2 regions of the Ferrimonas balearica DSM 9799 genome follow, and region 2 is predicted to be linked to the other one. Evidence: riboswitches for the same ligand, from Rfam matches in the RefSeq annotation. Region 2 holds a riboswitch; the other holds the start of a gene.
What was found. Region 2 has a riboswitch for lysine ahead of lysC (lysine-sensitive aspartokinase 3). Riboswitches for the same ligand answer to the same signal wherever they lie in the genome.
Positions count from the first base shown of each region.

Region 1: another riboswitch for lysine. It lies ahead of FBAL_RS05085 (Na+/H+ antiporter NhaC family protein); the one in region 2 lies ahead of lysC (lysine-sensitive aspartokinase 3).

Region 1 covers NC_014541.1:1,077,534-1,082,131, forward strand. Annotated here, with positions in the region: gene FBAL_RS05075 (electron transfer flavoprotein subunit beta/FixA family protein) at 1-490, shown strand, start outside; gene FBAL_RS05080 (FAD-binding protein) at 490-1,416, shown strand; lysine riboswitch at 1,539-1,736, shown strand; gene FBAL_RS05085 (Na+/H+ antiporter NhaC family protein) at 1,817-3,403, shown strand; gene FBAL_RS05090 (thymidine kinase) at 3,481-4,059, shown strand; gene FBAL_RS05095 (hypothetical protein) at 4,118-4,598, opposite strand, start outside.
Region 2 covers NC_014541.1:717,892-722,489, forward strand. Annotated here, with positions in the region: gene FBAL_RS03415 (Hpt domain-containing protein) at 6-368, shown strand; gene arcA (two-component system response regulator ArcA) at 433-1,152, opposite strand; lysine riboswitch at 1,754-1,931, shown strand; gene lysC (lysine-sensitive aspartokinase 3) at 2,005-3,387, shown strand; gene FBAL_RS20705 (S8 family serine peptidase) at 3,470-4,598, opposite strand, start outside.

The sequences.
Region 1 (4,598 bases), 360 kb from region 2:
AACCGATCAGGAGCTGGTTCCATTGTCTGTGGCCAAGCTGCTGAATGCCATCGTGCAGAAGGAGCAGCCGGAGCTGGTGCTGCTGGGTAAGCAGTCCATCGACGGTGACAACAATCAGACCGGCCAGATGCTGGCGGCGCTGATGGGTGCGGGCCAAGCCACTTTCGCCTCCGAAGTGAGTGTTGTCGATGGTGGCGTTCAGGTGGTGCGTGAAATTGATGGCGGCCTGCAAACCGTCAGCCTGAAGCTGCCGGCGGTGATCACCGCTGACCTGCGCCTCAATGAGCCGCGCTACGCCTCCCTGCCGAATATCATGAAAGCCAAGCGCAAACCGCTTGAGGTGGTCAGCGTTGATGACCTGGGTGTGGCGCTGGGCGAGCACCAGAAGGTGCTGAAAGTGGCGGCCCCGAGTGAGCGTCAGGCCGGTGTGATGGTGGGCTCAGTGGAAGAGCTCGTGGACAAGCTGAAAAACGAAGCGAAGGTGGTGTAATGGCGATTCTGGTAATTGCAGAGCTGGATGGCCAGCTCAAGGCGGACACCGCCAAGGTGGTTCATGCGGCTCAGGCCATCGGCGGTGATGTGCACCTGCTGGTGGCGGGTCATCAGGTTGCGGATGCGGCTCAGGCCGGTGCAGCGCTGGCTGGGGTTACCCAGGTGCTGGTGGCGGACGATGCCCGTTTCGAACACGGTCTGGCGGAAAACCTGGCGGACCTGATCGTCAGCCTGGGTCGTGACTACAGCCACATCCTGGCCGCCGCGTCGGCTCAGGGTAAGGATGCGCTGCCCCGCGCGGCTGCGCTGCTGGACGTGTCGATGTTGTCCGACGTAGTGGCGGTGGAGTCTGCGGACACCTTTATCCGTCCCATCTACGCGGGTAACGCGATGGCCACCGTACAGTCGCTGGATGCCATCAAGGTGATGACCATCCGTACCGCCGCGTTTGATGCGGTGGGCGAGCAGGCGGCTGCACCGGTTGTGGCGGCCAGCGGCGGTGCCGATACCGGTCTGACTCAGTTTGTGGGTCTGGAGCGCATTGAATCCGAGCGTCCGGAGCTGGGTGCCGCCCGCGTGGTGGTTTCCGGTGGTCGTGGCGTTGGCAGTGGCGAGAACTTCGCTCTGATCGAAGCGCTGGCGGACACCCTGGGTGGCGCTGTGGGCGCATCCCGCGCCGCTGTGGATGCGGGCTTTGTGCCGAACGATTACCAGGTGGGTCAAACCGGTAAGATCGTTGCGCCGGAGCTGTATGTGGCAGTGGGGATCTCTGGTGCCATTCAGCACCTGGCCGGGATGAAGGACTCCAAGGTGATCGTCGCGATCAACAAGGACCCGGAAGCCCCGATCTTCCAGGTGGCCGATTACGGTCTCGAGGCGGACCTGTTTGAGGTTCTGCCGCAGCTGACCGCACAGCTGGCCTAAGCGAACACGCCGGCCCACTCTGTGAGCTGGATCACAATCTGGTGGCATTCTCTGGCGCGACGGTATGCCGTTGTGGTTAGAATGCCGCCGTTGTGTTGCTCATTCGGGCAATGCAACTGCCTAAGTAAGGTAGAGGCGCACCGCCTATCAGTCCTCCGGAGTAGGGTGATTCCCGTTTATCCCGGACAAAAGGAGTCGGTGCCGAAGTGCGAAGGGCGTCATCCCGTCGTGCTGGGGTCGTATCGAATAGGTCCGACACTGCCATAGTAATCTCTGTCAGGACGACAGCAGTGGGTTTACTATGGAGCGCTACTGAAAGGACGGTGGATCACTTCTCATATCCCCCCGCGGTATCTATTGCCGTGTCAGTTGCCTCCATCTCATAACGACGACAATAAAGATGGTTTCCATGCAATTCGCCAATACGGCGTTCGCGCTGCTGCCGCCGGTAGTGGCCATTCTGATGGCGGTAATCACCCGCCGGGTTCTGCTTTCACTGGGTGTGGGTATCCTGCTGGGTGCCCTGATGTACAACGGCTTCGCGCCGATGGCGACCCTCTCTGATATCGCCGACCGGGCCATTGGCCTGGTGATCGACGATGGCGCTCTGGAATCCTGGAACGTCCCGCTGATCGGCTTCCTGTTCGTACTGGGTATGACCATCGCCGTGATCAACGTGACCGGCGCTGCCAAAGCCTTTGCCCGCTGGGCCCGTCAACGGGTGAAAACCCGCCGTGATGCCCGCCTGATGACCATGATGCTGGGCTTCATCATCTTTATCGATGACTACTTCAACACCCTGGCCGTGGGCTCCGTGGCCAAGCCGGTGGCGGATGACCACAAGATCTCCCGCGAAGAGCTGGCCTACGGGGTGGACTCCACCGCTGCGCCGGTGTGCGTGATGGCGCCGATCTCCTCCTGGGGTGCCTACATCGTTGGTTTGATTGGTACCGTGTTTGCTGCCCGCGAAATCACCGAATTCAGCGCCCTGAACGCGTTCCTGCAGATGATCCCGATGAACCTGTACGCCCTTACCGCTCTGGCATTGCTGGCGTGCGTTATCGTGTTCAACCTGCAGATCGGGCCGATGGCCAAGGCCGCGCAGCGCGCCACCGAAACCGGTGAGCTGTGGGATGACAGCAAGGGCCTGCCGCCGGGCGCCGATCTGGACCTGCCGGAAGCGGATAACGGTTCCATTTGGGGCCTGCTGCTGCCGATCCTGGCACTGGTCGCGTCCTCCGTTTACTTTATGCTGGCCACCGGCGCTGCCAACCTGGGCGATGAGCCGTTCACCGTAATGGCGGCTCTGGAAAATACCGACACCACCATTGCGCTGTTCTACGCCGCGCTGGTGAGCCTGGTGGTGGCTTTGGCCACCGCGTTCTACCAGAAGCTGACTCCGGCCATGATCAGCAAGGCGCTGATCAGCGGCGCCAAGTCGATGCTGCCGGCGGTATACATCCTGCTGTTCGCCTGGACCATCGCGGGCGTGATCCGCGATCTGGGTACCGGCACCTACCTGGCCTCCCTGGTGCAAACCACCATGCCAATGTGGTGTCTGCCGGTGCTGATCTTCCTGCTCTCCGGGGTGACCGCCTTTGCCACCGGTACCAGCTGGGGCACCTTCGCCATCATGCTGCCCATCGCCGCAGATATCGCCATCGCCTCCGAGATGGCCATGCTGCTGCCGCTGATGGCCGCGGTACTGGCGGGTGCGGTGTTCGGTGACCACTGCTCGCCGATCTCCGACACCACCGTACTGTCTGGCACCGGGGCGGGTTGTCACCATATCGACCACGTGTCGACCCAGTTGCCCTACGCGGTGTCTGCCGCACTGATTGCCGGCCTGGGTTACCTGGCCATTGGCATCACCCACTCCGCCATCGCCGGCTTCCTGGTGAGTGCAGTGGCCCTGACGGTCTGGGTACTGGTGATGCGCAGCTACTGTGACCGCACCATCGCGATGCCGAGCGCGTCACAGGCCTAAGCGTTCAGCCCAACCGGCGGTGGTTCTCACCGCCGGTTTTTTATAAACTGGCGCGAACGTTTTTCGGGGGTCTTCACTTGGCACAGCTCTATTTCTACTACTCGGCGATGAACGCCGGTAAATCCACCTCTTTGCTGCAATCCGCGTACAACTATCGTGAACGCGGCATGGTGCCGTTGGTGCTGACTGCCGGCTTGGATGACCGCTATGGCGTGGGCAAGATCACCTCCCGCATTGGCCTGGAGTCAGAAGCGCTGATCTACCGCAGTGAAGACAACCTGATTGAGCTGATCAAAACCGAAGTGGCCAAAGGAGCGGTGCACTGCATCCTGGTGGATGAGAGCCAGTTCCTGACCAAACTGCAGGTGCAGCAATTGACCCATGTGGTCGACAACCTCGACATTCCGGTGCTCTGCTACGGTCTGCGTACCGACTTCCAGGGCGAACTGTTTGAGGGTGCCCAGTATCTGCTGGCCTGGGCCGACAAGCTGGTGGAGCTGAAGACCATCTGCCACTGCGGTCGCAAAGCCAATATGGTGGTGCGGATGGACGCCGAGGGTAACCCGGTGCGTGATGGTGATCAGGTGCAGATTGGCGGTAACGACAGTTATGTGTCGATGTGCCGTACCCACTTCCGTGAGTTGGTCTGGGACTGAGATTGAACTCAAACAGAAAACCGCCCATTGAGGCGGTTTTTTTATGCTCATGTTTCCATCAGTAGCGGAAGTCCACCACCATGTTGAGAAAGGTTTCGCTGTGGTTTTGCGTGGATTGGTGGGGCAAGTGGCCGTCAAACCGGGTGTTGGCGTAAACCAGTTCCAGGGTAAAGCCAAGACTCGCCTGAAATCGGTATTCCGTTGCCAGGTTGGCGCCCCAGATTTGCCCGTCGGCCTCCATCGTTTGGCTCAATGTCGGGGCCTCCGGGTAGCCTTGCCATAATCCCCGGGCCTCACCAAACCGGTAGTAGGGGCCACCATAGACTAACCTGCCAGCGCGGGGGCGGTAGCCGATGATCCAGGCCAGATCATAGAGCGCCAGTTTGGCGCGCCAGAGGTCGGATTCGCCGTCACTGCAAAAGGCGCAGTACGTTGACTCATCACTGTCAAACCGCTCCGTGGCCAGACTGATGGCCTGAGACCAGTTGCCGACGTCGGAGAACTCCGCATATTGCCCGGCAAACTGGTATTTGAGGCTG
Region 2 (4,598 bases):
AATACATGACAGCTGCTGCCCACGAGCACTTGGACACCGTTACCCTCGATCAATACTGCGCCGCCATCGGGGCTGCCACCCTGCTCAAATCCGTCGTGGTATTTGAACAGATGGCCCCGGAATACGTGGATGCCATCGCCCGTGGCCTGGAGTCCGGCGATAAGGATCAGGTGCTGTCTGAGGCGCATAAGTTGAAGGGGGCGGCCGGTTCGGTTGGCCTGAAGCGCATCCAGGAGTTGTCTCAGGCCCTGCAGTGTGGTGATGAACCGCGTTGGGAAGGGGAGCATCAGCAGTGGTTCGCGGCCATTCGTGAGCACATGGACAACGACCTGACCAGTCTGAAACATTACCTGACTGAGCGCGCCTGAACCGGCGCACTCAAACAAAAAAGGCTGCCCGAAGGCAGCCTTTTTTTATGACTGAAGCGAGTGCTTAGTGCTCGTTCAGGGCACCACAGAAGCGGTAGCCTTCGCCGTGAATGGTGGCGATGATCTCCGGAGTTTCCGGGTGGCTTTCGAAGTGCTTGCGGATGCGACGGATGGTCACGTCCACAGTACGGTCGTGGGGCTTCAGCTCACGGCCGGTCATCTTCATCAGCAGGTCGCTGCGGGACAGGATCTTGCCCGGGTTCTCAACAAAGTGCAGCAGAGCGCGGAACTCAGAGCGCGGCAGCTTGAAGGGTTCGCCAGTCGGGCTGATCAGGGAGCGGCTGTTGATCTCGAGAGTCCAGTCGTTGAAGTGGTAGTACTCAACCTGGGGCTTCTCTTCGCTGGTTTTGCCAGCGTTCACGATGCGGTTCAGCAGGTTGCGAGCACGGATGGTCAGCTCGCGCGGGTTGAACGGCTTGGTGATGTAGTCATCAGCACCAATCTCCAGACCCAGAATCTTGTCCACTTCGTTGTCACGGCCGGTCAGGAAGATCAGGGCGATGTCATCCTGCTCACGCAGCTCACGGGCCAGCAACAGGCCGTTTTTGCCAGGCAGGTTGATGTCCATGATGACCAGAGAGATCTTGTGGGTCTTCAGGGCGTTGTGCATCTCATCACCGTCGACAGCGACAGTAACGTTGTAGCCTTCGGCTTCGAAGATGCTTTTGAGGGTGTTGCTGGTGACGGCTTCGTCTTCAACGATGAGGATGTGCGGATTTTGCATGTTAGCTACCTAAAGCGCTGTTCGACACAAATCAAAGCCAGTGGCGTACCACTAACCATTAAGCGTATGCAAAGTCCCTTTTATTGCCACATACAGCCAGTCAGGGGATGTAATCGTGGCTGCAGTTTCCTGCAAGGTGTGCTCCGACATTCAACGCGTTACCGCGTTCGGGGCTGTTCACCTTGTGGGACTGAAAATACCCCAAAATGGTTCAACAGTTCGCCAACTTTTGTTAACGGGCCGCCTTTTTTGGGGCGCGGATCACAAATTGTTCGACTTTTGACGAGGCGCAAAGATGAGTTTGTTTCGAATTTCCACTGGTTTATGCCAGTGAAAGTCGTCAGCTCGTTAATCGATGGCGCCATTCTACCTGCGCGGGTTGCCAGAACCAGCGGAACCCGGAGGGTTTGGGTTAAAGTTGTGATCGCTTTCGGTTTTATCCCCGGCTTTGGGGGCTGTCACGGTATCCACACCCTGCTTAAATGTAAACACTGAACCCGGGTTGTGACAGTGATCACGACAGGTCCGGTTAAGAAACGGACAAAAGTTTGACAGTGACCGGCCATTTGCGGTGTGATGTGTGCCTCTCTCGCCAAGCGGGAGAAACAGAAGAGGTGCGTTGCCCAGGTAAGCCGGAGCAGGAGAGCGAACTCCGCCAATGCCGGCCCAGGGGGAGCAACGCCGAGATGGTGAACCGTTCGACTCGGAACACCGTCGGCCACCGGGGCTGAATCTCCGGGGCTGTCACCATTGGATGTAGGTGGAGAGCTTCTGGAAGAAACCCCGTGATTGCACGATGTTTGCGGGTGCCCCATCCAGACTCTCCGAACGGCTATATTGGTTCGGAGCACAATGAACACACACACTTTTTCCCCTGTCTCTCTGACGGTTGCCAAGTTTGGCGGCACCTCGGTGGCTGACTATGCCGCCATGGATCGCTGTGCCGATATTATCCTCGCCGATCCCAGCGTTCGGGTTGTGGTGGTCAGCGCTTCCAGCGGGGTCACCAACTTGCTGGTGGCGCTGTCTGCGGGTGTGGCAGAGAACGACAAACGCCTGGCCCTGTTAGGGCAGATCGCCGCGATTCAGTACCAGATCCTCGATGCCCTGGGGCGTCCGGCGGAAGTGGCTGCCACTCTGGATCAGCTGCTGACCGAGATGGACAAACACAGTGCGTCCCTGGCTCACCTGCCTGGCGAACCGGCCAGGGTGGATGCCCTGCTGGCGCTGGGGGAGCAGTGTTCCTCGCTGTTATTTGCCGAGTTGCTGCGCCAGCGTGGAGAGCCGGCCCGAGCCCGGGATGTGCGCGAAGTGATGCGCACCGACAGCCATCATGGTCGCGCGACCCCTCAGCTGCAGGAGCTGGCTCAGCTGGCTCAGGGCCGCTGGGCCGTGGGGTTGAACGCGGAACGGATCGTGACCCAGGGCTTTATCGGGGCTGACGCCGATGGCAATACCACAACGTTGGGCCGGGGCGGCTCCGATTTCAGTGCAGCCTTGTTGGCCGAGGCGTTGGGGGCGGACAACCTGGCGATCTGGACCGATGTGGATGGGATATACAGCTGCGATCCCCGCTTGGTAAGTGGCGCCCGTCCCATCCCGGAGCTCTCCTTTGATGAAGCGGCGGAGATGGCCACCTTTGGCGCTAAGGTGCTGCACCCGGCCACCATTCTCCCGGCAGTGCGCTCGGGTTGCGCGGTCTTTGTGGGCTGCAGCCGCAGTCCGGAACTGGGCGGTACCTGGATCCGCAATCAAACTGAACTCAACCCGGTCTACCGGGCGGTGTCGTTGCGCCGCAACCAGACCCTGCTGACCGTACACAGCCTCAATATGCTGCATGCCCAGGGTTTCCTGGCGGAACTGTTCGCCATCCTGGCGCGTCACCGCATCAGTGTGGATTTGATTACCACCTCCGAGGTGTCGGTGGCGCTGACTCTGGATAGCACCGGTTCTGACAGTGGTGGCCGCGAACTGCTGACGCCAGCCTTGCTGGAGGAGTTGGGCCAGATGTGCCGGGTTGAGGTGGAGACCGGTCTGGCTCTGGTGGCGGTGATCGGTAACCGCATTGCGACCACCGCCGGAGTGGGCAAGCGGGTGTTTGAAGTACTGGAGAACCATAACGTGCGGATGATCTGTCAGGGGGCCAGTGCCCATAACCTGTGCTTCCTGGTGGATGGTAGCGAGGTGGATCCGGTGGTGCAGGAGTTGCACGGTCGATTGCTGGAGCAGGTATAAAAAGGGGCGCCGTATGGCGCCCCTTTTGGCTGATGAATCGTTGCCCTTTGCCTTGGTTACCGGATAACGCAGCCCGCCTTATTCAGCGGTAGGCTCGACGCCGACGGAAGGCCATCAGCACAGGCAGGAGCCACAGTCCGATGGTCAGGCTGCCCCCTCCTTTCTCTGCCGCTTCTTCCGTCTGTTTTTGAGGCGGTGTACCGGGAGATGTTCCTGAAACCACGTTGATACTGGCGGTTACTGGCTCGCTTTCGACGACCCCATCGCTGGCGACAACGGTGAAGGTCAGTGTCTCCTCCTTTGCTCCTTCCGCTAAGGTGATGACCAGCTTGTTGTCGTTTAATGTGTAATGGGCACTGGTACCGGAACGTTGCGTCGCGCCCCAATTCAATACGTCGTTGTCGGCGTCCTCTGCTGACAGCAGGATCTCGACTGTCTGGCCGGGGGAAGCGCTTTGCTCAGCGATGGGGTCGATGATCGGCCGGTCGTTAACGTTGGCGATCTCAATATTGATGTCGACGAACCCCCAGGTGGTCCCATCGCTGTCCAGCAAGCGGTATTGGAGTGAGTCGGCACCGTAATAGTCGCGGTTGGGCTGATAGAGCAGAAGGTGTTCCGCATTCATCTGCGCTGTCCCATGTTCGGGTTGGCGTACCAGGGCAATGTCATGGATTTCCGGATAGATCAAATCAATCAATTGCATGGCTTGCACCTGAACACCTTGATGCTTAGCGGCAAGGATAATTGGGACGTGTTTCAGTTGGCTGTGTAATTCCAACAGGTCAATGCGTAAGGGCACATCCTCCTGCGCCTGGAATTGCTGGTTTGTTTTGAACTCGGCCGCTTGATTGGCCAGGACAAGATCGATATCAACATGTCCGGCGGGCTGGGTATCCACCTTGAGAGTTTCGCCCGCTTTAGGCTCAAAGCCCTGGCCATTGAAGTAGCGAACGGCGCCATTATTCCCTTCTGAGTCTTCGACACCGACGGTTAACTGAGAGGGGAGGGGACCAAGCTGGTAGTAGGTCATCAGGTTGGTGCCCTTATTGGGGCCCGTACCCAGCCAAACACCAAAACTGTACTGTTGTGCTGAAGAGGCACCATAGGCCTGAACATCAATCCAATCGACGACCAGCCAGAGCGGCTCATTATCATCGCCGAGCACCTCATAAAGGTGCATTGAGCCGTTGCCGCTGGTGCTGCTGTATGCC